DNA from 2 places in the Butyrivibrio sp. WCD2001 genome. Region 1 is predicted to be linked to the other one. Evidence: predicted binding sites of a transcription regulator. Region 1 holds the regulator's gene; the other holds the start of a gene.
The links. Region 1 encodes HrcA, which represses chaperone genes, less so after heat shock. Its sites were predicted from a motif close to TGTTAGCACTCNNNNNNNNNGAGTGCTAACA; they were not measured.
Positions count from the first base shown of each region.

Region 1 (15,221 bases):
TTCCCGTTGTGATAATAACTGTCTTGTTATCGGGATAATTGTTAAGCTGATCAATCTCAATCAGCGTATTGTCCGGTATCTTGATGCATTCGAGCTTCTGGGCAATATCGATGATATTGACCATACTTCTGCCCTCGACTACAACCTTCCTGCCGAATTTATAGGCAGTATTTATGATCTGCTGAACACGGTCAACGTTGGATGCAAAGGTTGCAACAATAATTCTCGAATCCGAATGCTCCTCAAAAAGTGAATCGAAGGTCTTACCCACGGTTCTCTCAGACGCCGTAAATCCGGGTCTCTCGGCATTGGTGGAATCACACATAAGTGCAAGAACGCCCTTTTTACCAATCTCTCCAAATCTCTGAAGATCAATGGGATCTCCGAAAACAGGAGTATAATCCACCTTGAAGTCACCGGTGTGAACCACGATTCCTGCAGGCGAATATATAGCAAGTGCAGCCGCATCAACAATCGAATGGTTGGTGCGAATAAACTCAACTCTGAAATCTCCAAGGTTGATGGACTGTCCGAATTTAACAACCTTTCTTCTGACCTTCTTTAAAAGTCCGTGCTCTTCAAGCTTATGCTCAATGATGCCCATTGTAAGCCTTGTGGCGTAAATCGGAACCCCTATCTCTTTAAGTACATAGGGAAGCGCACCGATATGATCCTCATGTCCGTGAGTTATCACAAAGCCCTTTATTTTATCAATGTTGTTCTTAAGATAAGTAATGTCGGGGATTACCAGGTCGATTCCCAGCATATCATCATCGGGGAATGACAAACCGCAATCCACTACAATAATACTGTCCTCATATCTGAAGGCAGTAATGTTCATTCCAATCTGCTCAAGGCCTCCAAGCGGTATAACCTGAAGCCCTGACGCGGATTTATTAGTATTCTTTTTATTCAATCAGTTTTCCTCCAAAATTGTTTCGATGGCCGAAAAGATAATCCCATGATCTGAGCCTGCCGGTCTTTTCCCCAGTCCTGAACTACCGGTATAAAGCGATTCACGGATTAAATCCCCGGATCAATCGAGTCCTATATCATCTTCTTCAAGAAGTTTTCTGAAAACAACAGCAACTGCTTCAAGCTCACTGTCATCATCTACAATTGTATAATTAGCCTCGGTTTCACCCTCAGCTGAATCATCGCGAAGTATCAGCGCCTCGCCGTCTCCATCCTCGACATCAGTCACAAGAATGTAGGACTTGGCACCTATTACAGTCTGTTCCAAAACAAAAAAATCCACCGGCTCCTCGCCTTCGGGACGAAATGTTATTTTTTCCATTTATTACTCTTTTACCTCTTTATCCCTGTTATCAAGGTAGTCCTGTAAAATGATCTGCGCTGCGATCATATCCACATACTCCTTGCGGTCTGCTTTTTTAATTCCAACCTCGTCCATTATAGCGTCGGCTTCAACAGTAGTAAGCCTCTCATCCCACATGATCACGGGAAGAGATGTGCGTCTCTCGAGCTTCTCCTTAAACTCCAAGGATAAACCTGAGCGCACAGATTCAGACTGATCCATGTGCAAAGGCAACCCCAAAACTATAAGCTCAACCTTGTACTCCTGAATCAGCTCTTCAATTCTAGCCAGTGTTTTACGAAGCTTATTCTCTTCTTTTCTACGGATAATCTCTTTGGCCTGTGCCGTCATCAAAAGCTCATCACTAAGAGCAACGCCCACAGTCCTTGATCCGTAATCCAATCCCATTATTCGCATTATTTTCTGGACCAGTTATTATTCTTTATATACTCCGTGAGCATCTCTTCCACAAGCTCATCACGCTCAACCTTCATGATAAGACTTCTGGCGCCCATATGGCTCGTAATATATGTAGGATCTCCGGACATGATATATCCGACGATCTGGTTTACCGGATTGTACCCCTTCTCCAGAAGCGCCTCATATACAACGGAGAGAACCTTCTTGACCCCTGTCTCAGGATCAACATCTACTTTAAAAAATTGTGTATTTCCAAGATTAGTATCAGACATATAGCTATCCTCACATATTAAAATTGCGCCTTTTTCTCCATCAATATCGGCACATACTTGATTTTATCATAACGCATAAAGCCTAAATAAGCAATGTATCGTCTCTTAAGAAACTATTAAACGTGTGCTCCGTTATATCTCCGGACTTTATTCCGAGCTCCTCAGCTTTATCCTTCGGCACCGCAATCCTGATGTATCTAGTGGTTAGACCTATCAGATATTCCTTGCCGTCAATGGTTTCAAAGTCCTCCCAGAGCACCTTCTCCGTAGCTCCTATGAAGCTCTCTCTGTAGCGTTTTGACTGCTCTTTGGTCATTGTGAGAAGAACATTACTTCTTGCGGTCTTTTCCCTGTCAGTCAGCTGATCCTTCATCTTGGCAGCCACTGTGCCCTTTCTCGGAGAGTATTTGAACACGTGCATCTCATAAAAATCGATATCCTCTGCGAACTTCCTGCTCTCCTCGAAGGTCTCCTTTGTCTCACCGGGGAATCCCACGATGATATCAGTCGTTATAGCGGGTTTATCATAGACCTTCCTCAAAAGACGTACGCTCTCGGCATATTCCTCAGCGCTGTAATGTCTGTTCATGCGCTTTAAGGTATCATTGCTGCCGCTCTGAAGCGAGAGGTGGAAATGCGGGCAAACCTTGGAAAGCGCCGCCATACCTTCCGCCATCTCCTCAGTGATAATGCGGGGTTCAAGGGAACTAAGTCTTATTCTATCGATGCCTTCTATATCATTGAGCTTTTGTAAAAGTGAAAGCAGCGCTGATTCTCCCTTATCAAGGCCATAGGAGCTGATATGTATTCCGGTGAGAACTATCTCCCTGCAGCCATCTGTCGCAAGCTTTCTTACTTCGCAGAGAATCTCAGCCTCATCCCTGCTCCTGATGCGCCCTCTTGCATAAGGAATTATGCAGTAGCTGCAGAACTGGTTACAGCCATCCTGAATCTTGATATAGGCTCTTGTGTGCCCGGGCATGCTTTTTAATTCCATGCGCTCATATTCCTGCGCAGGATCGTTAATCTCAGTCATGCTCTCGCCGCCAAGCAGCTTATCCACCTTAAGACCGGTCTGTTCCTCTTTCTTATCAAAATAGTCCCTTAAAATCTCGACTATTTCTGCCTTCTTATTGTTTCCGACAATAAGATCGATGCTGTCATCGGCCTTCACACCCTCTTTATCAGTCTCGACATAGCATCCGCATGCCACAACCACGGCCTCGGGGTTCTTCCTCTTAGCCCTGTGGAGCATCTGCCTGCTCTTATGATCCGCGATTGAGGTAACAGAACAGGTATTGATGATATACACATCTGCCTTCTCATCAAATGCCACAATATTGTATCCGCTTTCTTGTAACTTTTGCCCCATAACATCTGTCTCATATCGGTTTACTTTACAACCGAGACTGTGTAAGGCGACACTTTTCATATTAAACCTCCGCTAATTTTGACGTATTATATCATTGACTTTTAACGTCCTTCCGTTTATCATGAAGAAAAGAAGGAGGTATTTGCGCAATGAAAACCGTAAAAATTTCTTTAAATTCTATCGATAAGGTTAAGTCTTTTGTAAACGATATTACAAAGTTCGATTATGATTTCGACCTTGTATCCGGTAGATATGTAATTGACGCAAAGTCCATCATGGGTATTTTCTCACTTGATCTTTCAAAGCCGATTGATCTTAACATCCATGCTGAAGACGGCGCCGATGAAGTGCTTTCAATCTTAAAGCCTTACATGATCTAATTTTAAAATCTACTGAAACCTGCGACAGCGTCGCAGGTTTTTTAGATTAATAGCCTTCTGGTCCCTTGCCTTCCCCCTGGGGGGAAGGTGTCAGCGAAGCTGACGGATGAGGGGTTTTATGCCTCTAACACAATTATCTCATCCGTATCCAGTGCGGTCTGCACCAGTTCATCAATCTTCTCATCAAGTCTGTGCTCATGAGCCCTGATAACCTCAAGCCTCGGCTTTGTTACGGGATGCTTTGCCACGAAAATTGTACAGCAATCCTCGTAAGGAAGTATCGAAGTCTCATAGGCATCAATTTTCAGTGAAATATCAACAATATCCTGCTTATCAAATGCGATCAAAGGTCTGTATACAGGCATATCCGTTACAACCTCGTTGGTCGCCATAAGGCTCTCCATAGTCTGTGATGCAACCTGTCCGATACTCTCACCGGTTACAAGTCCCATGCACTTATTCTGAGCTGCAATTGTATCTGCAATTCTCATCATATATCTGCGCATGATGATAGTAAGCTCATCGTGCGGACACTGCTTATAGATATACATCTGAATATCGGTAAAGTTGATAACGTGAAGTCTGACTTTCCCCGTAAATCTCGCGATAACCTTAGCAAGGTCAACAACCTTCTGCTTTGCTCTCTCACTTGTATAAGGCGGAGCATTGAAATAAACCGCCTCAATCTCGGCACCGCGCTTTGCGATCATGTAGCCCGCAACAGGAGAATCGATACCGCCTGAAAGAAGAAGGCAAGCCTTACCGCTGGTTCCTATCGGCATTCCGCCGGGACCGGGAATGATCTCGGAGTAGATGTTAACCTTCTCACGGATCTCAACACTTACGAGAATATCGGGCTCTCTGACATCAACCTTCATCTCCGGGAATGCATCAAGTACCTGCGCGCCGATCTCGGCTGCTGCCTCCATAGAATCAAGAGGATAAGTCTTATCCACTCGTCTGCACTTAATCTTGAAGGTCTTGTTTTTATCCGGATAAACTCCGTCAAGGAACTTTATAACCTCAGCTGACAAGCCGTTAATATCGGGAAGCTTTCCGTCTCCGTCCCTCTCAATGCATACAGCGGGACAAATTCCGGTGATTCCGAACACTGTCTGAAGAGCAGCCACGGTCTCATCGAAATCAAAGCCCTTCGCATTTAAGTAAATTCTTCCGGAAACCCTGAAAATGCTGAACTCACCCTCGCACTTTTCAAGAACGCGCTCCATCTGTTTTACCAGCGCCTCCTCGAAGAGGTATCTGTTCTTACCCTTAATTCCTATCTCTGCGTACTTAATTATAAATGCATGGTACTGCATGGTTTATCTCCTTGAAAACTGTCTGAGCATCGGCACTATCTCGGCAAATGCTTTCACTGTGGTATCAATCTCTTCCTTAGTCGTAAGTTCCGACATGCTGATTCTGACGGTGCTTCCGTAGAAATCCTTGGAAATCCCGATAGCCTTTAAGGTACCGGATACTGAAGGGTGACTTGACGAGCAGGCGCTTCCCGCTGATACGTAAATCTCCTTATCCTCCAGGGCATGGAGCAACACCTCTGCCCTCACGCCTTTAACAGACACACTGATGATATGCGGAGCTGTCTCCCCGATAGCTTCTGTCAGCTCATCCTCTGAAAAATCGTAAATGCTCTTTTCCGAGGTATCAAGTCCGTTAATCCTTATATCCTGAAGAGCCCCTGTAAGGCCTGCAATAAGCTGCTTTTTGAGAGCATAGAGAGTCTCTATTTTTTCATCAAAACCCTCGTAAATCTCCTGCGCTGCTCTGCCAAGTCCGACAATTCCGGGAACGTTCAGTGTACCCGAGCGCATGCCGCCCTGCTGGCCGCCGCCGTAGCTTATGGGAATAATTCGCACTCCGTCTCTTACATATAAAAAGCCGATGCCCTTGGGACCGTGTATCTTATGACCGCTGACGGACATCATATCTATTCCGAGGTTCTTGGGAATAATCATCTGTTTCCCGTACCCCTGAACGGCATCCACATGGAAAAGGATCTTGGGATTAGCCGCATGAATGATTTTTCCTGCTTCCTCAAGAGGCATCACTGAGCCAAGCTCATTGTTGACCGCCATGATTGAGACAAGGATGGTGTCCTCTCTGATTGCGTTCTTGAGCTCATCAAGGTCTATGACGCCCTTCTCATTGACGCCAAGGTAAGTCACCTCAAAGCCCTGATCCTCAAGATATTTCATGGAGTTCAGAATCGCCGGATGCTCAACGCTTGTGGTGATGAGGTGCTTTCCCTCTCTGTGATGAGCCATCGCTCCGCCGATTATGGCTGTATTATCGGACTCTGTGCCGCCTGAAGTGAAAAGTATTTCCTTCGGCTTCGCCTTGAGAGTCTTTGCAATTTTCTCTGTTGCTTCCTTTACAAATTGTTCTGCCACAACTCCCTTGTGATGCATGCTAGAAGGATTACCGTAATCCTCGGTCATCATTTGGAGAGTCAGCTTTGCCACGTCGTCATAAACGCGCGTAGTGGCGGAATTATCTAAATATATTTCCATTGTTTGCCTTTCATTCCCCTCATCCGTCAGCTTCGCTGACACCTTCTCCCCTAGGAGAAGGCATAGCATTGTATTCAAGCTTCAAGATTATACATTAACCATGCGAGCATTGTAAAGCCTGCGGTTTCTGTGCGCAAAATGCGCTTGCCCATGGTGATGGTCTTAAAACCTGCATCACCGGCATAGCTCACCTCTTCATCGGCGAAGCCGCCCTCAGGTCCAACGAATATGCCTATGCTCTGCCCGGGTTCTATCGAATTGATGACTTCCCTGGTGTATTCCATGCCCTCTGCCATCTCATAGGGAAGGAGCTTCACATCAAGGCTCTCTGCATATTTAACAGCTTCCTTGAAAGTCATGGGCGCTTTTACCTCGGGTATAACTCCGCGCTTACTTTGCTTCGCCGCGGCTTCCGATATGGCATTCCACCTCTTAATTTTATTCGCTGCACGCTTTTCATCGAGCTTCACAACGCTTCTTTTCATGGAAACCGGAATTATCTCAAAAGCTCCGAGCTCCACGGCCTTCTGGATTATGAGTTCCATCTTGTCCGCCTTGGGAAGTCCCTGGAACAGGTATATCTTTGATGGAAGCTCTGCGCCGGATTCCTTAATGAAGCGCAGTTCCCCGATAAGTTCGGTGTCGGAGATCGATTCAATGCCGAATCTGTATTCCTTCTGATCGGCGGTGTCCTCATCCATCAGGCTTACCGAGAATTCCTCGCCCGGTTTCATCCTAAGGACGTTAACCATGTGGTTGTAGTCATCGCCTGTGATTACTATTCTTTTTTGGTTGTCTATAAGTTGGGTGCTGCTTGCAAAAAAATGGTACATAGGCCCCTCAATTCTTCTTGGAAATTACACTGACCCACTCGCCTTGCTTGCAGACCTCGATAATATCAAGGCCGGCGTCCTCGTGAGCCTTTCTGATAACATCTTCCTTAGCTTCAATGATTCCGGAGGTAATGTAAATGCCGCCGGTTTTCAGAAGGCCGGGAACGATGGGTGTGAGCGGAACAAGAACGTAGGGAAGGATATTGGCTACGACGATGTCATACTTCTCCTTGCCAACCTGGTCCTGAACCTTCTCGTCATCTATAATATTGCCGATTATAAGATCAAAATCCTTATCTGCGATGTCATTGTTCTTCTTGTTGTCGTCAACTGCCGGCTCTGAGCAGGGATCAAGGTCTGTTCCAACGCAGTGGCCTGCTCCGAATTTCATTGCAAGAATGGATAGCACTCCGCTTCCGGTTCCGATGTCGAGCACCTCTGCTTCGGGAGTCATATATTTCCTAAGAGCCCTTATGCAAAGCTGAGTGGTCTCGTGCATTCCTGTACCAAACGCGGTTCCGGGATCAATATGAAGTGTGATGTTCGCTTTTTTCTTATCCTCCTCGTCGGGAGTCTCCCAGGAAGGTATTACCAGAACATCATCCACCAGGAACTTATGGAAATACTGCTTCCAGTTGTTAATCCAGTCGATATCCTCAGTCACATCAACGGAAATCGTTCCGTCGCCTATATCGGAAAAGCTTGAAAGCTCATCGAGAACTCCCCTGATCTCCTGCTTTATCTGATCGGGTGTCTTCTTAGCTTCGACCTCTTCACCGTTTTCATCGTACTCGTGGACGGTCAGCATATTGTCATCATCGACTTCGAGGAAAAAGTTCAGATATGCAACACCCTCCTCACCCGGAGCTATAACCGCGCAGCTGTCAACACCTGTCTCCTCGTCATCCGCATCCTGAAGATCATCCGTAAACATCTGCTCCTTGTCGGCAGCTGTGAGAGGGGCATTATCCTCTATCTGCGCACCTTCAAGACCGATATCCATCATACTGCTGACAATGATATCCTCTGACTCTTCATTCGTTCTGATTCTAAAACGCATCCACTTCATAGTTTTACTCCGCTCTTTTCTAATCTATTTTCAGGAAAAGTATATATAAGTACAATAACAGAAATAGCGGGGAGCTTGTACTCCCCGCTCTGTAATTATGTTTTATTTCTTCTTACCGAAAAATCCGCCCTTTTTCTTACCGCCATCATCATTTCCATCCTTATCTCCGGAAATACTGTCGGCAGCGTGTAAGCTGTCTCCGGTCTTCTCATCAAACTGCTTAAGGAGCTCCTTCGCTTCCTTGGAGAGTTTATCCGGAACCTGAACTACAAGAGTAACATAATGGTCACCTCTTACATCCTTGTTCCTGAGTGTCGGAACACCCTTTCCGCGAAGTCTTACTCTCGTATCTGTCTGAGTACCTGCCTTAACATCATAGAGCACCTTGCCGTCAACGGTATCTATAGCAACCGTTCCGCCCAGTGCTGCTATTGCATAAGACATAGGAACTGTTGAGAAAATATCATAATCCTGTCTCTGGAAAATAGGATGATCCTGTACGATAACTTCTACAAGAAGATCACCTCTCGGTCCGCCGTTTCTGCCGGGCTCACCCTTTTCACGGATACGAACGCTCTGTCCGTTATCAATACCTGCGGGGATTGAAACCTGAATTCTCTTGTTGCTTGCAACATATCCTGTTCCGCCACAATCGGTACACTTATCCTTAATTACCTTACCGCTTCCGTTACAGTCGGGACATGTCTGAACATTTCTGACTGTGCCGAAGAAGGACTGCTGTGTGAATACAACCTGACCTTTACCACCGCACTTAGGACACATCTGAGCTGTTGTTCCCGGCTTAGCACCGGTTCCCTTACAGGTCGGGCAGGGATCCTTAAGTCTAAGTTCCAGTTCCTTCTCACATCCGAAAACTGCTTCCTCAAAGGTTATACGAACGCTGGCACGAATATTTGCTCCCTTTGCAGGGCCGCTCCTCGCACCCTGGCTCCTTCTGCCGCCTCCGAAGAAATCTCCGAATATATCACCGAATATATCGCCAAAGTCTGCTCCACCGAAGTCGAATCCGCCATATCCGCCGGCACCGCCCTCAAATGCAGCGTGACCGAACTGATCATACTGACGTCTCTTCTCAGGATCGCTCAAAACCGCATACGCCTCGGATGCCTCCTTGAACTTGTCTGCTGCAGCTGCATCTCCGGGGTTCATATCCGGATGGTACTTCTTTGCAAGCACACGGTATGCTTTTTTTATTTCATCATCACTGGCTCCCTTGCTAACGCCAAGGACCTCGTAATAATCGCGCTTCTGATCTGCCATGTGTCTCTCCTAATTTACGCTAATTGCCCAATACATCTTATCTGATGTATTGGGCATTAGCAATATTTATATTATTAAAGTTTTATAAAACGGATTAAACCTCTCTGTAGTCGCCGTCAACTACGTCGTCTGCATTACCTGCATCTGAGCTCTGAGCTGAGCCGCCCATGCCGCTCATGTCAGGGCCTGCACCCTGAGCACCTGCTGCGCCCTGAGCACTCTCATAAACCTTAGCGAAGAGAGCCTGAGCATCAGTCATGAGCTTCTCCTTCTGGCTCTTGATTGTGTCGATCTCGCTGTCTGTAAGCTCACGATCCTTAGTCTGCTCAAGAGTATCCTTGAGAGCCTTGAGATCATCCTCTACAGTCTGCTTCTGAGAAGGATCGATCTTGTCGCCAACTTCCTGAATAGCCTTCTCTGTCTGGAATACGAAGGAATCAGCTTCGTTTCTAGCGTCAATGCCTTCCTTACGCTTCTTATCCTGAGCTTCGTACTCAGCAGCTTCCTTGATAGCCTTATCGATATCCTCGTCAGACATGTTGGAGCCAGCTGTGATTGTGATGTGCTGCTCTTTACCTGTTCCAAGATCCTTAGCGGATACGTTAACGATACCGTTTGCATCGATATCAAATGTAACCTCGATCTGCGGAACACCTCTCATTGCCGGAGGGATTCCATCAAGACGGAACTGTCCGAGTGACTTGTTGTCCTTAGCGAACTGTCTCTCACCCTGAAGAACGTTGATATCAACGGCTGTCTGGTTATCAGCTGCAGTTGAGAATACCTGGCTCTTCTTTGTAGGAATAGTTGTGTTACGCTCGATAAGTCTTGTAGCAACACCACCCATTGTCTCGATTGAAAGTGAAAGAGGTGTTACATCAAGAAGAAGGATATCGCCTGCACCTGTATCGCCTGCAAGCTTACCACCCTGGATACCTGCACCTACTGCTACGCACTCATCGGGATTAAGGTTCTTTGAAGGCTCATGTCCTGTGAGCTGCTTAACCTTCTCAACTACGCAGGGAACACGTGTTGAACCACCTACAAGGAGAACTTTTCCAAGGTCTGAATAGTTAAGACCTGCATCCTTCATAGCGTTCTGTACCGGAATAGCACTTCTCTCTACGAGGTCGTGAATAAGCTCCTCGAACTTAGCTCTTGTGAGATCCATATCAAAGTGCTTGGGGCCTTCTGCTGTAGCTGTAATGAAAGGAAGGTTGATGTTGGTTGTTGTAGAAGAAGAAAGTTCCTTCTTAGCCTTCTCAGCTGCTTCCTTAAGTCTCTGCATAGCCATCTTATCGCTTGAAAGGTCTACTCCTTCCTTAGCCTTGAACTCAGATACCATCCAGTCGATGATCTTCTGGTCAAAGTCGTCACCACCGAGGTGTGTGTCACCGTTTGTTGAAAGAACTTCGATAACACCGTCACCTATATCGATGATTGATACGTCGAAGGTACCACCACCAAGGTCGTATACCATGATCTTCTGCTCTTTTTCGTTATCAAGACCGTAAGCAAGAGCTGCTGCTGTAGGCTCGTTGATAATACGCTTTACTTCAAGACCTGCAATCTTACCTGCATCCTTTGTAGCCTGACGCTGTGCGTCATTGAAGTATGCGGGAACTGTAATTACTGCCTCTGTTACTTTTTCGCCGAGATACTGTTCTGCGTCTGCCTTCAGCTTCTGAAGAATCATAGCTGAAATCTGCTGAGGTGAATACTTCTTGCCGTCGATTGTGCGGCCGTTGTCTGTACCCATATCTCTCTTGATTGATGAGATTGTGTTCTCAGCGTTTGTTACTGCCTGACGCTTAGCGGGCTCACCTACGAGACGCTCGCCATTCTTTGTGAAAGCTACAATTGAAGGTGTTGTTCTTGCACCCTCAGCGTTAGCGATAACGGTGGGCTGACCACCTTCCATAACAGCTACGCAGCTGTTGGTTGTTCCTAAATCGATACCTATGATCTTACTCATTTTATTTTCCTCCGTTTATAAAACTAATGAATAATTAACAATAAAAATCTAATGAAGTTCTGCTCTCACACTTCGTGTTCGACAGAACTAAGTAGTACACTAAGCTCGGCAAAACCTCGCTAAGTGATTACTTAGCAACGGCAACCATGCTGTGTCTGAGCACTGTGTCGTGATACATATAACCCTTCTGAAGCTCCTGTGCCACGAATCCTTCCTCGACATCTTCGCTCTCAACCTGCATTACAGCGTTGTGGAAATTAGGATCAAATTCCTTTCCAACGGCTTCGATGGGAGTTACACCAAGATCCTCAATCTGCTTCATAAGCTGCTTGTATATCATATTCATTCCGTCTGCAAAAGCGGAATTCTTCTCTTCTTCAGGGACAGCAGCAAGTCCTCTTTCGAAGTTATCTACAACAGGGAGAATTTTCTCAAGTACACTGGATGCTCCCTGGTTGAACATCTGCGCCTTTTCTCTGTCGGTTCTTGTTCTGAAGTTCTCAAACTCAGCAAGCTGGCGCATGTATTTATCCTGCATCTCTTCGAACTTTTCTTTGTAAGGGTTCTTCTTTTCTTTTTTACCGAAAAGACCTTTCTTCTCACCCTCGGCGTTTTCAGTGTTCTCGGCACCTTCTACGCTCTCAGCGGCCTCTGCTACAGCTTCGGCAGCCTCTTCCTCTGCGGCCTCGGCAACCTTGTTTGCTGCATCAGCTACCTTTTTAGCCTTCTCGGCAACTTCCTGCTGAAGTTCCTTTGCAGTTTTCTTACCGGACACTGTATTTGTATCCTTCTTAACTTCCTTACTCACTTAAATACTCCTTATGGTTCTATTCTTTTTTATATAAATCATCCAGAGCTCTCATCATATTCTTAAGTGCTCCGACAACTTTGTCGTAATCCATTCGCTTAGGTCCGATAACTCCTACCGTTCCTCTCATGCCCTCTCCGAGATCGTAGGTCGCTGTTACAACGCTGCAATCCTTCATGGACTGAACCGGAGACTCATTACCGATGTAAACCTGTATACCTGTCTCCTCTGAGGAGGACTGAAGCGCATTCTCAACGATACTTGTAAGATCGCTCTTATCCTCAAAAGTGGTTATGAGGTCACTTGCTCTCTCCTTATCAGCAAGCTCGGGATATCTGAAAATGTTGTTCGCACCGCTGGTGTAAATCTGAAGGTCCTCATCCTCCGTAATGGCATCTCCGGCTGTATCGAGTATCTTGTCGATTATCTCGCTGTGGATACCCGCCTCCTGCTTCATCGCAGTTATAAGTCCGAGGTTAATGTCCTCTACGGAAAGTCCTGCAAGTCTGGTATTAAGCAGGATATTGAGCTTAAGCATATCCGCTTCGGAAAGCTCCTGCTCCACCTCAACCATTCGGTTCTTAATTACGTTTCCTTCTATTACTATAGTGGTAAGAATGTGTTCCTCATCCACTCTGGAAAGCTGTACGAATTTCAGCTTATTCCTTCTGATCATGGGTGCTGAGATCATCGAAGCGTAGTTGGTATCAACCGCCAGGGTCTTGGCAACCTGCTTAAGGAGCTTCTCAAGCTTCTCTTCTTTATCCAGAAGCATCTCCTTCATGTTCTCAACTTCCTGTTCCTTCTCAGCGAGCATCTCATCTACATAAACTCTGTAGCCCTGATCTGACGGAATACGTCCCGCGGAAGTATGAGGCTGCAATATAAGTCCCATCTCCTCAAGATCCGCCATCTCGTTTCTGATGGTAGCCGAACTGAGATTAAGATCCGTGTACTTGGAAATCGTCCTACTGCCCACTGGCTCGCCTGTCTCGAGGTAATTGCGAACAATTGCATGCAGTATTTTCTTTTTTCTGTCATCCAGTTGCATCACAAACCTCCTTTTTTGATGTGTTAGCACTCAACGTCATTGAGTGCTAACATCTTCTGAGAATAAATTACCACTATAAATTATTAATGTCAATAAAAAACCCCAAGGATTTCTCCCTGGGGACGAATAATCTACATATATGTGATAAAGTCCCGGCCTGCAGCAAGCAAGCTTGCCAGGCCGGGACCTTCCATCCTTGTTTATCACATCCCAAAATCAGCATGAACCTCGCCGTTAACAACGAAGTATACTCTTTCCTCTTCGGGCTTTACATAAAGCTCAAGAGTCTTGATCTCGGAAACTTTTCTTCCCATATCATACTGCCATACATTCTTGGCATTCTCGATAAAGGTGTCATATGTAACGCTCTTATCAGCATACTGAAGAACGATATTTGTCTTTGTTGCAGGAGCCTTTGCAGCTGTTGTCTTCTTTGCTGCTGGCTTCTTAGCTGCTGTAGCCTTCTTTGCTGCAGGCTTCTTTGCTGCTGGCTTAGCTGCTGCCTTAGTCTCAGTCTTCTTGGCTGCTGCCTTGGTTGCTGTAGCCTTTTTAGCAGGTGCTGCCTTCTTTGCTGCAGGCTTCTTTGCTGCGGGCTTCTTCTCTTCCTTCTTATCAGCTGCCTTGGTCTCAGTCTTCTTAGCTGCTGCCTTAGTTGCTGTAGCCTTCTTTGCTGCGGGCTTCTTAGCTGCTGCCTTCTTTGCTGCGGGCTTCTTAGCTGCTGTAGCCTTCTTCTCCTCAGCCTTAGGTGCCTCTGCCTCAGCAGGCTTTACTTCATCCTTCTTTTCTGCAGCAATTACCGGTTTCTTGATAGTCGCAATCGGCTTTAAAGCTGCTTCTCTCAACTTGTCTTCAGCCATATCTCCCTCTCTTTCCGTAAGGAACGCGTGTTATGCGTTTTTGCAAATTTATCATTACGTTTTTGAGTTTAGTACATATTCTAAAAAAAGTCAACATTTATGCGCTTTTAGACCAGATTCTATTCTTGAAAGCGCCTTTTTAAGCACTTCCATGGAGGACGCAAACGAAATTCTCACGAATCCTGGGGCAAAATAGGCACTTCCGGGCATCATGGCAACACCGTATTTTTCCAACAAATATTCGCATAATCGTGTATCGTCATCTATAATTCCGTAACCCTCGTATTCTTTTCCGAGAAAAGCACGGATATCGAAGAACGCATAGAAAGCTCCCTGGATCTCATGGCAAATGACACCGGGTATCCCTCGCAGTTTTTCCTGAACAAAATCTCTGCGCTTCTCAAACTCTGATCTCATGAGCTCGACAGAATCCTGGGGCCCGCAAAGTGCCTCGACCGCCGCATACTGTGAGATGCTCGGAGGTGTGGTAGTTGTCTGGCTCTGCACCTTCACCGCAGCGCCAATAACATCGGCTCTGCCGCAGACGTACCCAAGTCTCCAGCCAGTCATGGAGTATGTCTTGGAAAAACCGTTAACCACGATAGTCCTGTCCTTCATCCCCTCAAACGCAGAAATGCTTTTGTGGCGATTCTCACCGTATATTATTTTTTCATAAATTTCATCGGAAATAACAAAGATATCCCTGCTGATTGCAAGGTCAGAGAGCCCCTTCAGCTCATCCTCGCCGTAAACCTTGCCGGTGGGATTGTCCGGGGTACATATTATAACAGCCTTGGTGCGTTCGTTTATCGCACTCTCAATGGCTTCAAGATCAAGAGAAAAATCGTCCTTCCTCTTCACAAGAACGGGCTTTGCGCCCGCAAGAGCTACCATATCGGGATAGCTGACATAGCACGGAATGGGGATTATGACCTCATCACCCTCGCCCGCAACAGCGCACAGCGCACCAAACAGCGCCTGCTTCGCACCGACGGTCACCGCCACCTCATTCATCTCATAGGTGACGCCGTTGTCCTTTTTCATCTTCTCGATT
Region 1 is NZ_AUJZ01000007.1:178,498-193,718, forward strand. Features, by position in the region: gene G630_RS0108520 (ribonuclease J) at 1-916, opposite strand, end outside; gene G630_RS0108525 (DUF1292 domain-containing protein) at 1,037-1,297, opposite strand; gene ruvX (Holliday junction resolvase RuvX) at 1,301-1,735, opposite strand; gene G630_RS0108535 (IreB family regulatory phosphoprotein) at 1,735-2,010, opposite strand; gene mtaB (tRNA (N(6)-L-threonylcarbamoyladenosine(37)-C(2))-methylthiotransferase MtaB) at 2,093-3,442, opposite strand; gene G630_RS0108545 (HPr family phosphocarrier protein) at 3,532-3,762, shown strand; gene thiI (tRNA uracil 4-sulfurtransferase ThiI) at 3,879-5,081, opposite strand; gene G630_RS0108555 (cysteine desulfurase family protein) at 5,085-6,293, opposite strand; gene G630_RS0108560 (RsmE family RNA methyltransferase) at 6,368-7,126, opposite strand; gene G630_RS0108565 (50S ribosomal protein L11 methyltransferase) at 7,134-8,195, opposite strand; gene dnaJ (molecular chaperone DnaJ) at 8,298-9,476, opposite strand; gene dnaK (molecular chaperone DnaK) at 9,571-11,451, opposite strand; gene grpE (nucleotide exchange factor GrpE) at 11,579-12,259, opposite strand; gene hrcA (heat-inducible transcriptional repressor HrcA) at 12,279-13,310, opposite strand; gene G630_RS25025 (DUF6465 family protein) at 13,514-14,167, opposite strand; gene G630_RS0108595 (pyridoxal phosphate-dependent aminotransferase) at 14,258-15,221, opposite strand, start outside.

Region 2 (15,221 bases), on a different contig from region 1:
CAGGAGCACCTTGAGGAAAAAGGCGTGGAGCTTGTGTTCAATACAATGGTTGAAGAGATCCTTGTGGAAGACGGCATTGCCACCGGTGTAAAGACTCATGACGGCACCGTTGTAAATGCAAAGGAAATCGTATCGGCAGTTGGACGTGAGGGCGCTGACTGGTTTCATTCAGTGTGCGATAAGATCGGCATTGAGACCAAGCCCGGAACGGTTGATGTGGGCGTCCGCGTCGAAGTCAGAGATGAGGTTATGCAATTTTTGAATGAAAATCTGTATGAGGCTAAGCTCATCTTCCACACACCTACCTTTGATGACAAAGTCAGAACCTTCTGTACCAATCCTTCCGGAGAGGTTGCGACTGAGTATTATGAGGGCGGACTTGCGGTAGTAAACGGACATGCTTATAAGAGCAGTGATTACAAGACAGACAATACCAACTTTGCGCTGCTTGTTTCCAAGAATTTCACCAAGCCCTTCAAGACTCCTATTGAATATGGAAGGAAAATTGCGGAGCTTGCAAATATGCTTTGCGACGGCAAAATTCTTGTTCAGACTTACGGAGATTTCAGAAGAGGCAGAAGAACAACCGATGAGAGACTTGCAAGAAACAACCTGATTCCCACACTTAAGGATGCGGTTCCCGGAGATCTTTCTCTTGTTTTCCCGCACAGAATCATGGTTGACCTTGATGAAATGATTCAGGCGCTTGATAAGGTCACTCCCGGAATTGCCTCCGAAGAGACACTACTTTACGGTGTTGAGGTTAAGTTCTATTCCAACAAGGTAATCGTGAACAAGGACTTTGAGACCAGCATCGGACACCTTCGTGCAATCGGTGACGGAGCCGGAATAACAAGAGGCCTTCAGCAGGCTAGTGCTAACGGACTTAAAGTGGCAAGGAGTATTCTTAATAAACTTAAATGATGCGAAAAGTCGTGACCGGAGATAACAGAAATATTATGAAAAACAGAATATACAGAATCCGGAAAACTGCTGTGGCAATTGCGATGGCTGCGGCTATGACCTTTTCACTGACAGGATGCGCTGCCCTTGATAATACCAGAGTTGTATTTACCACAGGTTTTAAGGAAAATGAGCTCTTCAGAATAGAGGACAAATCATGCCTGGAGTCTGAGTTTTTGGTGTACCTTTATAATTCTCAGAAGACTTATGAAAAAGGCTTTGGCAGTGAAATCTGGAATGTGAACATAGGCAACGGCAGCATGGAGAGCTATGTTAAGGATAAGTGCCTTGTTGCAATATCTCAGATAAAAGCAATGAATCTTCTCGCTTTGGAGAAAGGAATTGAACTCACGGAATCCGAAATCAGTACTGCAGCAGTGGCCGCTTCCGAGTATTTATCTTCACTCAGCGATGATGAAAAGAAGATGATGGGAGATATAGACGAAGCGACTTTGACGGCGATGTACACAGAGTATGCCACCGCGGATAAGCTCTATAACTACATTATAAGAGACATCAATCCCGAGATAAGTGACGACGAAGCCAGAACCATTACGGTTGAGCAGATAGTGCTTAATACCTGGAAGCTTGATTCCAAGGGAGATAAAATTCCGCTCGAGGGCGCTGAGAAGGAAGCGGTCAGAAACACCGCACTTCAGATACAAAGAGAACTGGGAGAGGGAACAGACTTCAGCGTTCTCATGGAAAAATATAATGAGGCTGAGGAGGGAACTGTTTCCATAGGTAAGGGCGATGTGGATTCCGAAATTGAGACTGCAGCGTTTAACCTTGATAACGGAGAGATAAGCGGGGTAATTGAAGCTCAGGATTCATACGTTATATTGAAATGTATAAGTACCTTCAACAGGGAAGAAACAGAGGCCAACAAGGTAAGGATTGTTGAGGAGAGAAAGCGGGAAGTATTTGGACAGCAGTATGATGCTTTTGCATCGGATCTTTCAAAGATACTTAACCAGGGCTTGTACGATAAAATTCATATAGCAGAAACATCCGATGGCGGTGGCAGCGATTTTTTCGATATCTATCGCAAACATTTTTCTGAATGAAACGTATATTAAATTTCATAATTATTTAAGAGGCGCATTATATGCGCCTCTGTTAATATTATAATAACAACGTTATTTCCTAAGGAGGTTTCTTATGAGGGTTAGAACGAAATTTGTATCTTTGGTAATGGCGGCAGTTGTTGCGGTTCCTATGCTTGCGGTATCTATACCTGCAGGAGAGGTTAAGGCGGAAAACACTTATAAGCTTTCTGATTATGGAATCAAGCCTGATGATAACAAGTCTGATACGGCTGATATTAATAACTTTATCTCCGAAACAATAGGATCCGGTGGTGGGACTATTGTTTTTGATTCCGGAACATATGACATAAATATTTTGGATTTCGACGGCTACGGTGTTGGAATTAATATTACTAAGCCAAACATATCATTCCAACTTGCCCAAGGAACGGAACTAAAGGTGAAGCCGACTACTATCGGTGAATACTGCGTTATAAGTGTTAAAGCAGATGGATTCAAAATATCTGGCGGGAAGATCACTGGAGATAGATCATCTAATGGAAAGTCCGGAGCTGATGGACATGGCATCGGAGTAATAGATTGTAAGAATGTTACCATCTCTGATATGACAATTTGTAACAACTGGGGAGATGGTATTTATCTTGGATCCATGAACCTTGAGGATAGTCTTTATGGATGTGATGGAGTATCCATTACCAATTGTACGATTTCAAATAACAGAAGAAACAATATAGCTATAGTTGATGCAGATAATGTAACTATAGATAGTTGCAAGATTTTGAAGGCCAAGGGTGCTCAACCAAGTTGCGGCATAAATATAGAGCCCAATGCAGTAAATGGAAAAATTCCAGCAGATGAAGTATGTAAGAATATTACTATTAAAAACACCAAAGTAACTTGTGTAAAGCAGGGAACATCTAATTGGTACTTTGCATTTCAAACTATAAAAGACCCATCTAAACCCAAGATGGCGAGTGCTAAAAATGTAAAGATTATAAAATGTAATTTTGGCGGAGATGTAAGCAATTATTCAGGTAAAAAATTCACAATAAAAAATACGAAGATTACCGGAACTTTTTATGATAATAAAAATATGAAAACAAAAGTGAAGAAGTGTAAGATAAAAAAATACTATAAATACTAAAATTACAGGTTGTTCCCGGATGTAAGCCTAAAAACTTATATTCGGGAACTTTTTTTAGTAATTAAATGATAGAAATGAATATTCAGTTGATAACCTAGTAGAAATTCACTTTTCCATTAAGTCCTCAGGTCTACACTTCAATACTCTTGCCATAGAGAGGACCTTTTCTGCTGAGGCTTTATTTATATCCTTATCGCGTATCTCGTATTGCTGAAGGGTTCGCAGGTTCACACCGGAAGCATCCGCCAGAGCTTTTTGGGACAAACCTATGAGTTTTCTGTATGCCTGGATTCGTGTTACTGTTTTGCTTGCAACGGAAGATGAGACATTTTCTATCAAAAGCAATGCGTGGTCGTCTGAGGTGGTATGGCCTGTGTTATATAGTTTTGCCAGCTTCTCGTAATTTAGGGATTCAAATATTCTGGCAAAACTGATATTTTTCTTCCATTGATAGTAGGCAAGAATGTATCCGCACCAGTAATCCACCCCGGTATCGAAGCGAATAAGAGGCTCAGGCCAGGTTCTGTCAGAGAATCCGCAGGTCTCCAAAACTCTGTGATGAAGCTCAGTGCCGGACATTCCGCTGACAACCATGGGATCGCCCTTTTCAAAACGTTCAGCAAAGCCGCTGATAATCATCATCTGAAAAAAATCGTCAGGCTTGATATCGGGAGTTGCTTCAACCAAGTATTCTACAAGCTCGCCAAGATTACTCATGGCATCATGTAAATATAACTCAGAGTATGCGCAGCTGTTCATCGCTTATTCCTTTCTGTATAATTTCATTTAAATAGATACCTTCAGTTTGTTCCTTTCCCAACAATTTCTGATATGATTCTCTGGCGTCAGCATCGCGCTTTATACGCTTTGGCGCGTATATAAGTCCGTTGACAGGTGCGGCTTCCCAAAAGGTGATGCTGTCGAATGCTCTTTTGCTCATTAGCACAACCTGCTTGCCAAGATCACCATATTTCATGGCATATGAGAGCTGCTCTAGCGTTATGGTATTACTGAGGAATGCTCTCGAGAAAGAAAAGTAGGAGTCATCAGCCCTATAGCCGATGATAACATCAGCAGATTTTGTATTGGGAAGATAATTATCAAGTATATATTCCGCGCCTCTTTTTTCTATAGGACTTGAATATCTTATTTTTCTATTGGCAAGCAAAATGGCGAGCCAGTTTAAAATATGAAAATCAGGACTCAGCAATCGCAGGATCTTAAGACCTTCAGTATTGAGACGATATGTGTTTAAGAATCCTCCTTTATCAGTTATTGCTGCCCATTCCCTGGCGAGCTCAGGATCTTCTGCACAGTAAAAGCCTCTGCCATAGTCATTGTCATCTCTCCCATAGCCGAAAACAGGCTTATTTACAACTTGCACAGAACCGTGATATATAGTCATCTCCATAAAAATAATCTCCTAAAACCACAAAAGTACTTCTGTAGAAGTATATAATAATTATACTTCCGTAGCAGTATATTATGCAATATACACCTTCAATTCGTGAATTAACCGTTTATTAGCACTCACTTCAATTGAGTGCTAATTTTTTATTGACTTTTGTCTCTCACAGTCTTAAACTCATATTTGTGGGTATTCTATATTTAGTAGAACACGCCGCAATAATATTTTAATAAAAAACGCGGAGGGGCCGGTTTTCATCCCGCTTCGCGATAGTAATGGAGGCACTACAATGGAGAAAAAAGGTAATCTTTCAATCAACTCAGAGAATATGTTCCCTATAATCAAAAAGTGGCTGTATTCAGACCACGACATATTCTATCGTGAGGTTATTTCCAACGCATGTGACGCGATCACAAAGATCAAGAAGATGGACATGATGGGAGAGTATACACTTCCCGATGGCTTTAAACCCCGTGTTGACGTTGTTCTTAACGATAAGGATAAGACAATAAAGATTATTGATAACGGTATCGGTATGACAGCTGAAGAGGTTGAAGAGTACATCAACCAGGTAGCTTTTTCAGGTGCTACAGACTTCCTTAACAAGTACAAGGATAAGGCAAATGCAGACCAGATTATCGGACACTTTGGACTTGGTTTCTACTCAACCTTCATGGTATCTGATTATGTTGAGATCGATACTCGTTCATATAAGGAAGATGCGGCTTCAGTACACTGGACCTGCGACGGCGGTTCAGACTTCGAGATGAAGGATGGAGATAAGGAGGACGTAGGTACAGTTATTACTCTTCACCTTTCAGATGACTGCCTTGAGTTCTGCAATGAGTACAAGGCTCGAGAAGTAATCGAGAAATACTGCTCATTCATGCCTTATGAGATTTACCTTTCAAGAGAGAACGAGGAAGGCACAGAGACCATCAAGGAATCCGAGAAGCGCGATGATGATGTTGTAATCGAAGTCATCGAGCCTGAGAAGAAGGAAGAAGCTAAAGATGGCGAGACTTCAGAGGAGAAAAAGGAAGAGGAGAAGAAACTCAAGATCAAGAGGAGACCTCAGCTCCTTAATGATACACATCCTCTCTGGGGAAAGACTCCCAAGGATTGCACCGATGATGAGTACAAGGAATTCTACAGAAAGGTGTTCCGCGATTACAAGGAGCCTCTTTTCTGGATTCACCTTAACATGGACTATCCTTTCAACTTAAAGGGTATCCTCTACTTCCCTAAGATCAACATGGAGTTCGAGTCAGCTGAGGGCGTAATCAAGCTTTACAATAACCAGGTATTCATCGCTGACAATATCAAGGAAGTAATCCCTGAGTACTTGATGCTCCTTAAGGGTGTTATCGATTGCCCTGATCTGCCTCTTAATGTTTCAAGAAGTGCACTTCAGAACGACGGTTTTGTAAAGAAGATTTCAGACTACATCTCCAAGAAGGTAGCTGAGAAGCTTGCAGGTCTCTGCAAGACAGATAAGGAAAACTATGATAAGTACTGGGAGGACATTTCTCCTTTCATCAAGTATGGCTGCCTCAAGGACGACAAGTTCTGCGAGAAGATGAATGACTACATCCTCTTCAAGAACCTTGATGGAAAATATCTCACACTTCCCGAAGCACTCCAGATCAACAAGGAGGCTGAGGAGGCTGCCGCAGCTGAGGAAGCTAAGGATGAGAACGGTAATACAGTAGAAGCTGAAGTAGTAGATGAGAATGGCAATACAGTAAGCGGAGACGGAGCTGACAAGGCCGATGACAAGAAAGACGAGGAAAAGGAACCCCGCACCATTTACTATGTAACAGACGAACAGCAGCAGAGCCAGTACATCAACATGTTCAAGGCTCAGAAGATGGATGCATTCATCTTAAATCACAACATAGATGTGCCTTTTATTCAGCAGCTTGAGTCCAAGAATCAGGACATCAGATTCCAGAGAATCGATGCTGATCTTACAGATACCTTTAAGAGCAGAACATCCAAGAAGGCTGAGAAAGAATTCGAGGAGATCGAGAAGAACATCGGCGAGAAGATGAAGAAGGCTCTTAAGAACGAACAGCTTGTTGTTAAGGTTGAAAAGCTCAAGGATAAGAAGATTTCTTCAATGCTCACTGTATCTGAGGATACCCGCCGTATGCAGGATATGATGAAGATGTATGCAGCAAACGGAATGATGATGGGCGACTTTGGTATGGGCGGCCAGACTCTTATCCTCAATGCTAACCATCCTCTTGTTAAATATGTTATGGACAACGAGGACGGTGAGAACGTAAGCACAATCTGCGAGCAGCTCTATGACCTTGCCCGCATCCAGAATGCACCTCTCGACGCTGAGTCCATGACTAAGTTCGTTCAGAGAAGTAATGATATCATGATGCTTCTTGCTAAGTAATTATTTCTCATATTTTGGGAAAATATTTTTAAGTGTAAAACAGACCGAAATAAGTGTACATTTCGGTCTGTATTTATATATATGATAAATTTACCCTTGAAATCAGGAAAAAAGATCATTTATTTTTTAATAAATGAAGATACAATAGAAGTTGTTTCGTTATATACTATGGTAGATGGTTTATTTTAACCTTGCTATGTAAAAAGTTTTTTGAACAGTCCAATTAAGCAAAGGGGAGGAGTAATGCCTGCGTTAGTTGAGGTACGGGATATATGCAAGATTTATAATCCCGGGGAGAATGAAGTCAGGGCTCTTGATCATGTGAGCCTTACAATAGAAGAAGGGGAATTCGTGGCCATAATCGGTCAATCCGGTTCCGGAAAATCTACACTGATGAATATGCTTGGGTGTCTTGATACACCTACAAGTGGGAGATATCTGCTCCATGGAATGGATGTTTCCCATATGAGTGACGATGAACAGTCAGATGTCAGAAACAGGGAGATAGGATTTATCTTCCAGGGATTTAATCTGATTCAGTCACTTACTGCGCTTGAAAATGTTGAGCTGCCGCTTATGTACAGAGGTGTTCCCAAGAGAAAAAGACGCGAGTTGTCTGTAGCAGCTTTGGAACATGTTGGTCTTGGGAAGCGTATGACGCACAAACCTGCGGAGCTTTCAGGAGGTCAGCAGCAGAGAGTTGCTATAGCAAGGGCGATAGCGCAGGCGCCGCCGATACTTCTTGCGGATGAGCCTACAGGTAACCTTGACAGTGGTTCCAGCAGAGAGATTATTGCTACTATTAAAAATCTGTATGCCGAGGGCAGAACGGTGATACTTATCACCCATGACCCGGGAATTGCGGCACAGGCTAAGAGGATTATAACCATAAGCGACGGAAAAATCGCAAAGGATGAGATAAACGAGAATTTTACTTTGTAACATGAAAGGCTTTGTTTTTAGACTACGAGGAGACAAGTAATTATGAATTTGGTTTTGGGGAAAAAGAAGAATTCAAAGGACACACAGGAAGTAAATGGAGAAGCTAAGGTAGATGCGGCAAAGGATGTAAAGGCAGAAGTTTCGCAGGAAACCAAGACTTATGCTGTGAAAGAAGACACGCCAAGCTATACTCCCGGTAAGAGGAAGGGCTTTGTGAAGTTTATCGTTCTGGGACTTATAGTGCTGATTGTCGGCTGGGTGGTTTTCAATAATATAAAGGCAAAAAATGCTCCTACGCCGGTCACAACTGCTACAGTCGGAAAGGGAGACATCGAAGTCATCGTTTCAATCAGCGGAAATGTTGCATCTGACGAGACAAAGAGCTATTACGCGAAGCTTCAGGCACCGATCGGAACACTTAGTTTGTCGGAAGGTGACAGGGTCAATAAGGGCGATGTTATTTATACCTATGATGAAGCTGATCTTGAAAAGACAAAGAAGCAGGCTGAGCTCAATCTTCAGCAGGCAAACGGCAGCTACAGCGGAAGCATCGAAAAGAACAATAAGGCGACTGATGTTCTTGAAGGAAGAAGCATTCACGATATAAACAATCGTCTTGACGAGATTACAAATGAGATAGATGCAATCAATGACAAGATTACAGAGAAGACTTCCAGAATGAATCAGACTCTGACAGACCTTCAGAAGGTAAGCCAGGACGTTGATCAGAACAGGGTTTCAGACAGCTATGATGCTGCACAGAAAAACGAAGCACCTAATGAGAGAAGAACAGAGGACGGCGAGAGCCAGATGGCACTAGAGATTCAGGATGCCATTTCCGATGTCCAGTATGCGCTGTCAAACGATCCGGAGATTCAGGAGTGGAACAGACAGATAACTGCCCTGAATGAAGAAAAGCAGGATCTTTCCGAGCAGTCATCCGCTGAGATGAGTGCTCTTACTTCAGGTGAAAAGAGCTCACTTGCAGCTCAGAGAGAGCTTGCGGAGCTAGAGAGTACAAATACCATCACTGACATTGAAGAGGCAGAGGGCGGAATTAAAGCTGATTTTTCAGGAGTAGTAACAGAGATTGGTGCAAACGAGGGTTCAACAGTTGCTCCCGGAACCAAAATCATGACTATCGAAAGTACCGATGATGTCAGAGTTGATATCCAGATTTCAAAGTCAGATCTTAGTAAGATCAAGAAGGGACAGAAGGTGGATGTCACGATTAACGGCAATGAGTACGAAGGCGAAGTGACACAGATTTCCGGAACAGCTAAGAATAACGCAAGCGGAGTTCCTGTTGTTGATGGCAAAATTAAGATAAAGAATCCCGATGACAGCATTATTCTCGGAGTAGAAGCAACTAATAAGATTCACACCGAGAAGGCAGAGGGCGTTCTTGTCCTTCCTTATGAGTACATCGGAACTGATTCTGAGGGTGATTTCGTATTTGTTATTGATAACGGAATTCTTAAGAGACAGCCTGTTACTCTGGGACTTACCACCAGTACAGATGCAGAGATAAAGGAAGGTGTCAGCGAGGGTGATACCATCGTTACCACCGATCCCACAACCCTTGTCGAAGGAACCAAAGTCATCGAGATGAGCGAGTAATGGATACATTTTTTGAATATTTAGAAAGTGCCATAAAAAATATTCTTGGCAATAAGATGCGAACAGCTCTTACGATGCTGGGAATCATAATCGGAATTGCTTCGGTCATAGCGGCGCTTACCATAGGAAACGGAATGGCAAGATATGTAGGAAACGAGGTTGATGCTATAGGCGGAAACGTTGCGGATATATATCTTGATATGTCGGTTGCGGACAGGGGATTTAATAACGACGATATAAGAGAAATCAAGGACAACTTCCCCGGGGTCAGTGCGACATTTTATGACAATGAATACGGCGTTTCTTCAGGACCAAGAGGTGCTTATGATACGCTTATCACTGCTGCCGGATCTGATTATCAGAAATCCACACTGACCAAGCTTGAGACGGGAACCTACTTTACCGATGATCAGGTGGATCAGGGAGCAAGAGTCTGCGTCATGATGAAAAATGATGCGGTGCATCTTTTCGGAACAGCCGATGCACTTGGTAAAACTTTTGAATTAACCGTTGGTGGCAGTTCTATCGAGCTGGAGGTTATCGGAATAAGAGAAAACTGGAGCGAGATGATTTCCAAGATGATTGATATGGAAACCGACTCCTATACAGCTATGATTGAGATGCCGCTAACAACCTATGCCAGAGCTTTTGGTAAGGACATCTCTGAATTCCATACTGTCGAGATATATTGGGATAATACTCAGCCCGGTACTATTGTTAAAAGTATTGTTCGCTTTGTTGAGAACAGACTTGGACTTCGCGGACAGGACGCGGTTTATTACATGAGTATGTCAGATGTATCAGGCCAGGTAGACTCTATTATGGGAGCGATAACAGCATTTATTTCACTGGTTGCGGCCATATCCCTTCTGGTCGGCGGTATAGGTGTTATGAATATCATGCTTGTTACTGTGACTGAGAGAACAAGAGAGATAGGTATAAGAAAATCAATCGGTGCAAGAACAAAGGCTATTCTGATCCAGTTCCTGGCTGAATCCGCTATCATCTCCCTGATGGGCGGAATCGTGGGCGTCATCGTTGGAATAGCGGGTGCTTATGTAGGATGCATACTTCTTGATCTTGAACCTGTAATAGACTTCAAAATTGTAATAGGAGCAACGCTCTTTTCTATGATGATAGGAATCTTTTTCGGCATCTATCCGGCAAGAAAAGCAGCAAAACTTAAGCCGATAGACGCACTTGCAAGGAATTGATAGATGCCTTCCCTTGGGGGAAGGTGTCAGCGAAGCTGACGGATGAGGGTAAGAATTGGAATACATAAAAAGCGCATTTTCCAGTATAAAACAGAATAAAGGAAGAACCTTCCTTACCATGCTTGGTATCTTTATCGGTATATCCTCTGTTATAACAATACTTTCAATAGGTAACGGAATGAAGGTCTTTGTAAACAGCAGTCTTGATGAGATATCAAGCGGCGGAGTAACAATCAATCTAGATCCAAAGAAAACCGACAGATATCTGGAACCGGAAGATCTTGAAAGGATAAAGGATGCTGTTCCGGAGATGCAGGGAATAACATTGACCATCAGCTCGGACGGAACCTATAACGATGGTAAGGATGACAGGCAACTTGGAATTACCGGCGGAACTGCGGATATTTCGCATGAAGAGACGAAAGGAATGCATGCCGGAAGATTCTTTAGGGATGACGAGGCGGAAGCCGGAACGGCAGTATGTGTAATTTCTCAGCAGGATGCTCTCCTTTTGTTCAGGACGGATGATGTTGTTGATAAGACATTTACGGTCGACATCGGGGCCAAGAGTGTTGATCTGATGATAGTCGGCGTTGCAAAGAGCAGTGATGAAGACATTGAATCTGCAAAGGAAGCTATAAAGAAAAAAGAAGAGGCCTATTACTACTGCTCAATTTATGTACCGTATGCTCTTTTGACCGGAAGATTCGGGCTTGCCGGGGATAAGATTACAAGCTTTAAGATTTATACCAATCCGGGGATGGCGGACGAGACAGCTCTTAAAGTAAAAAGTGTAACCGAAAATATGCTTGAGCTTCGAGGCGAAGGAGCAGTACAGATTCAGTCTTTTGCGAGCATTGCAGGAGCATATACCAGTATTCTTGATGTTGTGACACTTGTAGTTGCTCTCATCGCTGCAATTTCGCTCGTAGTCGGTGGAATCGGCGTTATGAATATCATGACGGTTACGGTTACAGAGAGAACCAGAGAAATCGGAATCAGGAAATCTCTCGGAGCCAGAACCTCATACATTCTGATACAGTTCCTGACAGAGTCTGCGATCATTACACTGATAGGCGGAATGATCGGAATGCTTATGGGCTTTCTGTTTACAAAAATTGCGGAGAATTTCATGTCGTTCCCGCCTGTAATCAGTCCGATGAACGTCCTTATGGTTGTTGCGATTTCGATAGCCGATGGACTGTTCTTTGGAATTTATCCCGCGAGAAGAGCGGCGAAGATGGATCCTATCGAAGCTCTCAGGCAGGAGTGATGTGCGCCATATAACGTATAATTATATATGTAAAAACAAACAGAGGATTTTCGTAAATTAAGTCATCCATACATTCAATTGTATGGGTGGCTTTGTGTTTTTTGTGCTATAATAATTTGGAATATGTTTTCTTTCGGGGAATTCTTTACGTGAATAGTGTAATTGACCGCTTATTAAATGGACAATTTGATAATATAGAAAGAACGCTCAGCTTCTCACTTCCGCGCCTGGAATTAAATATTAAACCGGGGGAGGTCTGTGAAGGGAGCTTCATTATCTATGGACCTAAGGACAAGGTTGTGCAAGGGCTCATCTCTACTTCTGAGCTCCGTATGCAGGTTCTGACAGCTGATTTTTCCGGCTATGAATATGAGGTGGGATTTAGGTTTGATGGCACGGGGCTTAGCGCCGGTGATGTCATCAAGGGTGAGTTCTCCGTCATATCCAATCAGGGAGAATATCAGCTTCCTTTTGTTGTGAACGTGGAGATTAGTCACGTGATGTCCAGTATGGGACCGATTCGCAACATGTTTCACTTTGTAAATCTTGCAAAAACCGACTGGGATGAAGCAAGAAAACTCTTTTATTCCGATGAATTTATCGATGTTTTTCAGGAGAATGAGAGTGGCTTTGAAAGTCTGTACAGAGGGCTTTCTTCTGTCCCCATGTCCGAAGCGAACATGGAGGAGTTTCTTATTTCCATAAAAAAGAAACAGCCGATAAGCTATATTCCCGACAGGACTGAGATTGTAATAGATAATCCGACAGCTGTTTCGGAGCATACCGTGATGCTTTCCAGGAACGGTTGGGGGTATACGCGCGTTGAAGTTGAATTTGACGGAGATTTTCTTTCCACGGATTCTCTTGACCTTACCGACAGCGATTTTATCGGAAATAACTGCTTTTTTAAATTTCGTGTGGATGCAAGTCTTTTGCATGAGGGCAATAACTTTGGATTGATAACCTTCAGAACTCCTTATATGGAGGTTAAGATTCCTGTTACCGCCAAGGTGAATCTCGGATTAGAACACCTTTCATCCATACAGATGGAGAAGAAAAAGCTCATAGTAGAACTTGTTAAGCTCTATGAGGATTTCAGATTTAAGAAGATTGGTTCAAGGGACTGGCTTTCGGAGAGCGGAAAACTTGTTAACAGAATGAACGCGGTGGATGCCAAGGATCCCGCTTTCAGATTATATACAGCTCAGTATCTGATTACAGCATCGAGAGTGAGCGAGGGTAAATGGATACTCGACCAGATGAAGCCGGTTCTGGAGGAGGAGTATCCGGACGACGATACCCTTTACTGTTATTATCTATATCTCACTACTCTTGTTGAGAGAGATGAGTATGCGACCAACGAAGTATCCAGAATGATGGAAGGTATATTCTCCAGAAATTCAGATAGCTGGAGAATCGCATGGCTTCTTTTATACATATCGGAGGAGTATGCTAACAGCCCCACCAGCAGATGGGTGCTTATGGAGCAGCAATTCCAGGACGGCTGCAGAAGCCCGATTATTTTTATAGAAGCACTTAACCTTATGTTTGAGTCGCCAACACTTCTTACCAAGGCCTCGGAGTTTGAACTTCAGACTCTTGCCTATGGAGTGAAAAAGGGCGTTCTTCAGCAGAATCTGATAGACCAGATAGTTTACATAGGCTCCAGAGAGCGCGGCTACAATGAGAAGCTGTGCAAGATACTCATGGCCTGCTATCAGACTAATCCCGATAAGATTACGCTGGAAGCAATATGTTCGCTTTTGATAAAGGGGAACAGAACAGATCCCGAATCCTTCGAGTGGTATGCCCTCGGTGTTGAGGAGGAGCTTCATATCACAAGGCTTTATGAGTACTATATGGCTGCCATTTATCTCGATGAGGATGGAATGCTTCCCTGCGAGATATCCAAGATGGTACTCATGTTCTTTTCCTATCAGAGCAATCTTGATTATGAAAAGAATGCGATACTCTACAGGTATCTTCATGAACACAGAGACGAGTATCCTGATATCTATGATTCCTACAGGCTTCAGATTGAGAAGTATCTCGTAGAGCAGGTGGACAAGGGTAGGATTAACAAGGATCTCGGATATTTATATAAAAATCTGCTCACGAGGCAGATGGTTGATGCCAGCAATGCCGACAAGGTTTTGAGAATTTTATACAGCAATGAGATAAGGACTGACAACAAGCGCATGACCAAGGTGATTGTTGTCTACGACAAGCTGGAAAAAGAGGTGGAGTATCCGCTTGCGGGCGGAGTTGCCTATGTTCCTTTGTATGGCAGCGATTACTCAGTTTTCCTTGCGGATTCCGATGACAACAGGTTTGCAGAGGGCATACCATTTATAAATTCAAAGCTCATGCTGGTGGGACAGCTTGCATCCTATGCAACGCCTTATATCCAGAAGGGATCTGAGAGCGTGGAGCTTTTCCTTTGTGATATTGAGAAAAATTCTTATACCATCACGATGGAAAATGTCGGAAGGTTCAGGGAGCTTGCCAGTGATCCCAAGATCAGGTCCATTTGCAGAAAGCATATAAGAGAGAGCCTTATAAGGTTCTATTATGAAAATAACTTTGAGCGTCAGCTTGCGGAGTACATGGATGAGGTTACTATGGAGGATCTCGGAACTGCTGACAGAAGCACGATGTTTGAGCTCATGGTTATGTCAGGTAACTACGATAAGGCTTATAAGCTGGTTCACAGGTTTGGCACGCACAAGCTTGATCCCAGAATTGTTATGCGACTTTTCGGCAGACTTATGGATAATGAGTCGCTCGAGAATACTGAGGACAATGCTAAGATAGCCTGGTATGCGTTCTCTCATGCGAAGTATGATGAGCAGCTTCTGACTTTCCTTGCGGCAAACTATAGCGGAACCGTCAAGGAGATGAGAGACCTCTGGAAAACCGCGAACAATCTAAGTGTTGATGTATTTGAACTGTCTAAGAGAATTCTTACTCAGATACTTTACACCGGAGCACACATCGGCGATAAGATTGCTCTTTTCAGAAGCTATGTGGAAAAGAGCGGCGGCGGAGATGAGCTTGAGAGAGCTTTTCTTGCAAAATCGGCCAACGATTACTTCGTGGACAACATGGTTACGGACAGCTATGTTTTTGAGAGAATTGCCACACTTTCGAAGGAGGGCGTAGAGCTACTTGATGTGTGCAGAATGGCATACCTTAGGA
Region 2 is NZ_AUJZ01000009.1:18,959-34,179, forward strand. Features, by position in the region: gene G630_RS0109910 (NAD(P)/FAD-dependent oxidoreductase) at 1-924, shown strand, start outside; gene G630_RS0109915 (peptidylprolyl isomerase) at 960-2,030, shown strand; gene G630_RS0109920 (DUF3737 family protein) at 2,125-3,156, shown strand; gene G630_RS0109925 (helix-turn-helix domain-containing protein) at 3,262-3,915, opposite strand; gene G630_RS0109930 (DUF3990 domain-containing protein) at 3,893-4,567, opposite strand; gene htpG (molecular chaperone HtpG) at 4,854-6,974, shown strand; gene G630_RS0109940 (ABC transporter ATP-binding protein) at 7,218-7,916, shown strand; gene G630_RS0109945 (efflux RND transporter periplasmic adaptor subunit) at 7,959-9,536, shown strand; gene G630_RS0109950 (ABC transporter permease) at 9,536-10,750, shown strand; gene G630_RS0109955 (ABC transporter permease) at 10,806-12,023, shown strand; gene G630_RS0109960 (DUF5717 family protein) at 12,173-15,221, shown strand, end outside.
Region 2: a site for HrcA is predicted at 4,678-4,708, ahead of htpG (molecular chaperone HtpG). Genes of this name have one in related genera too.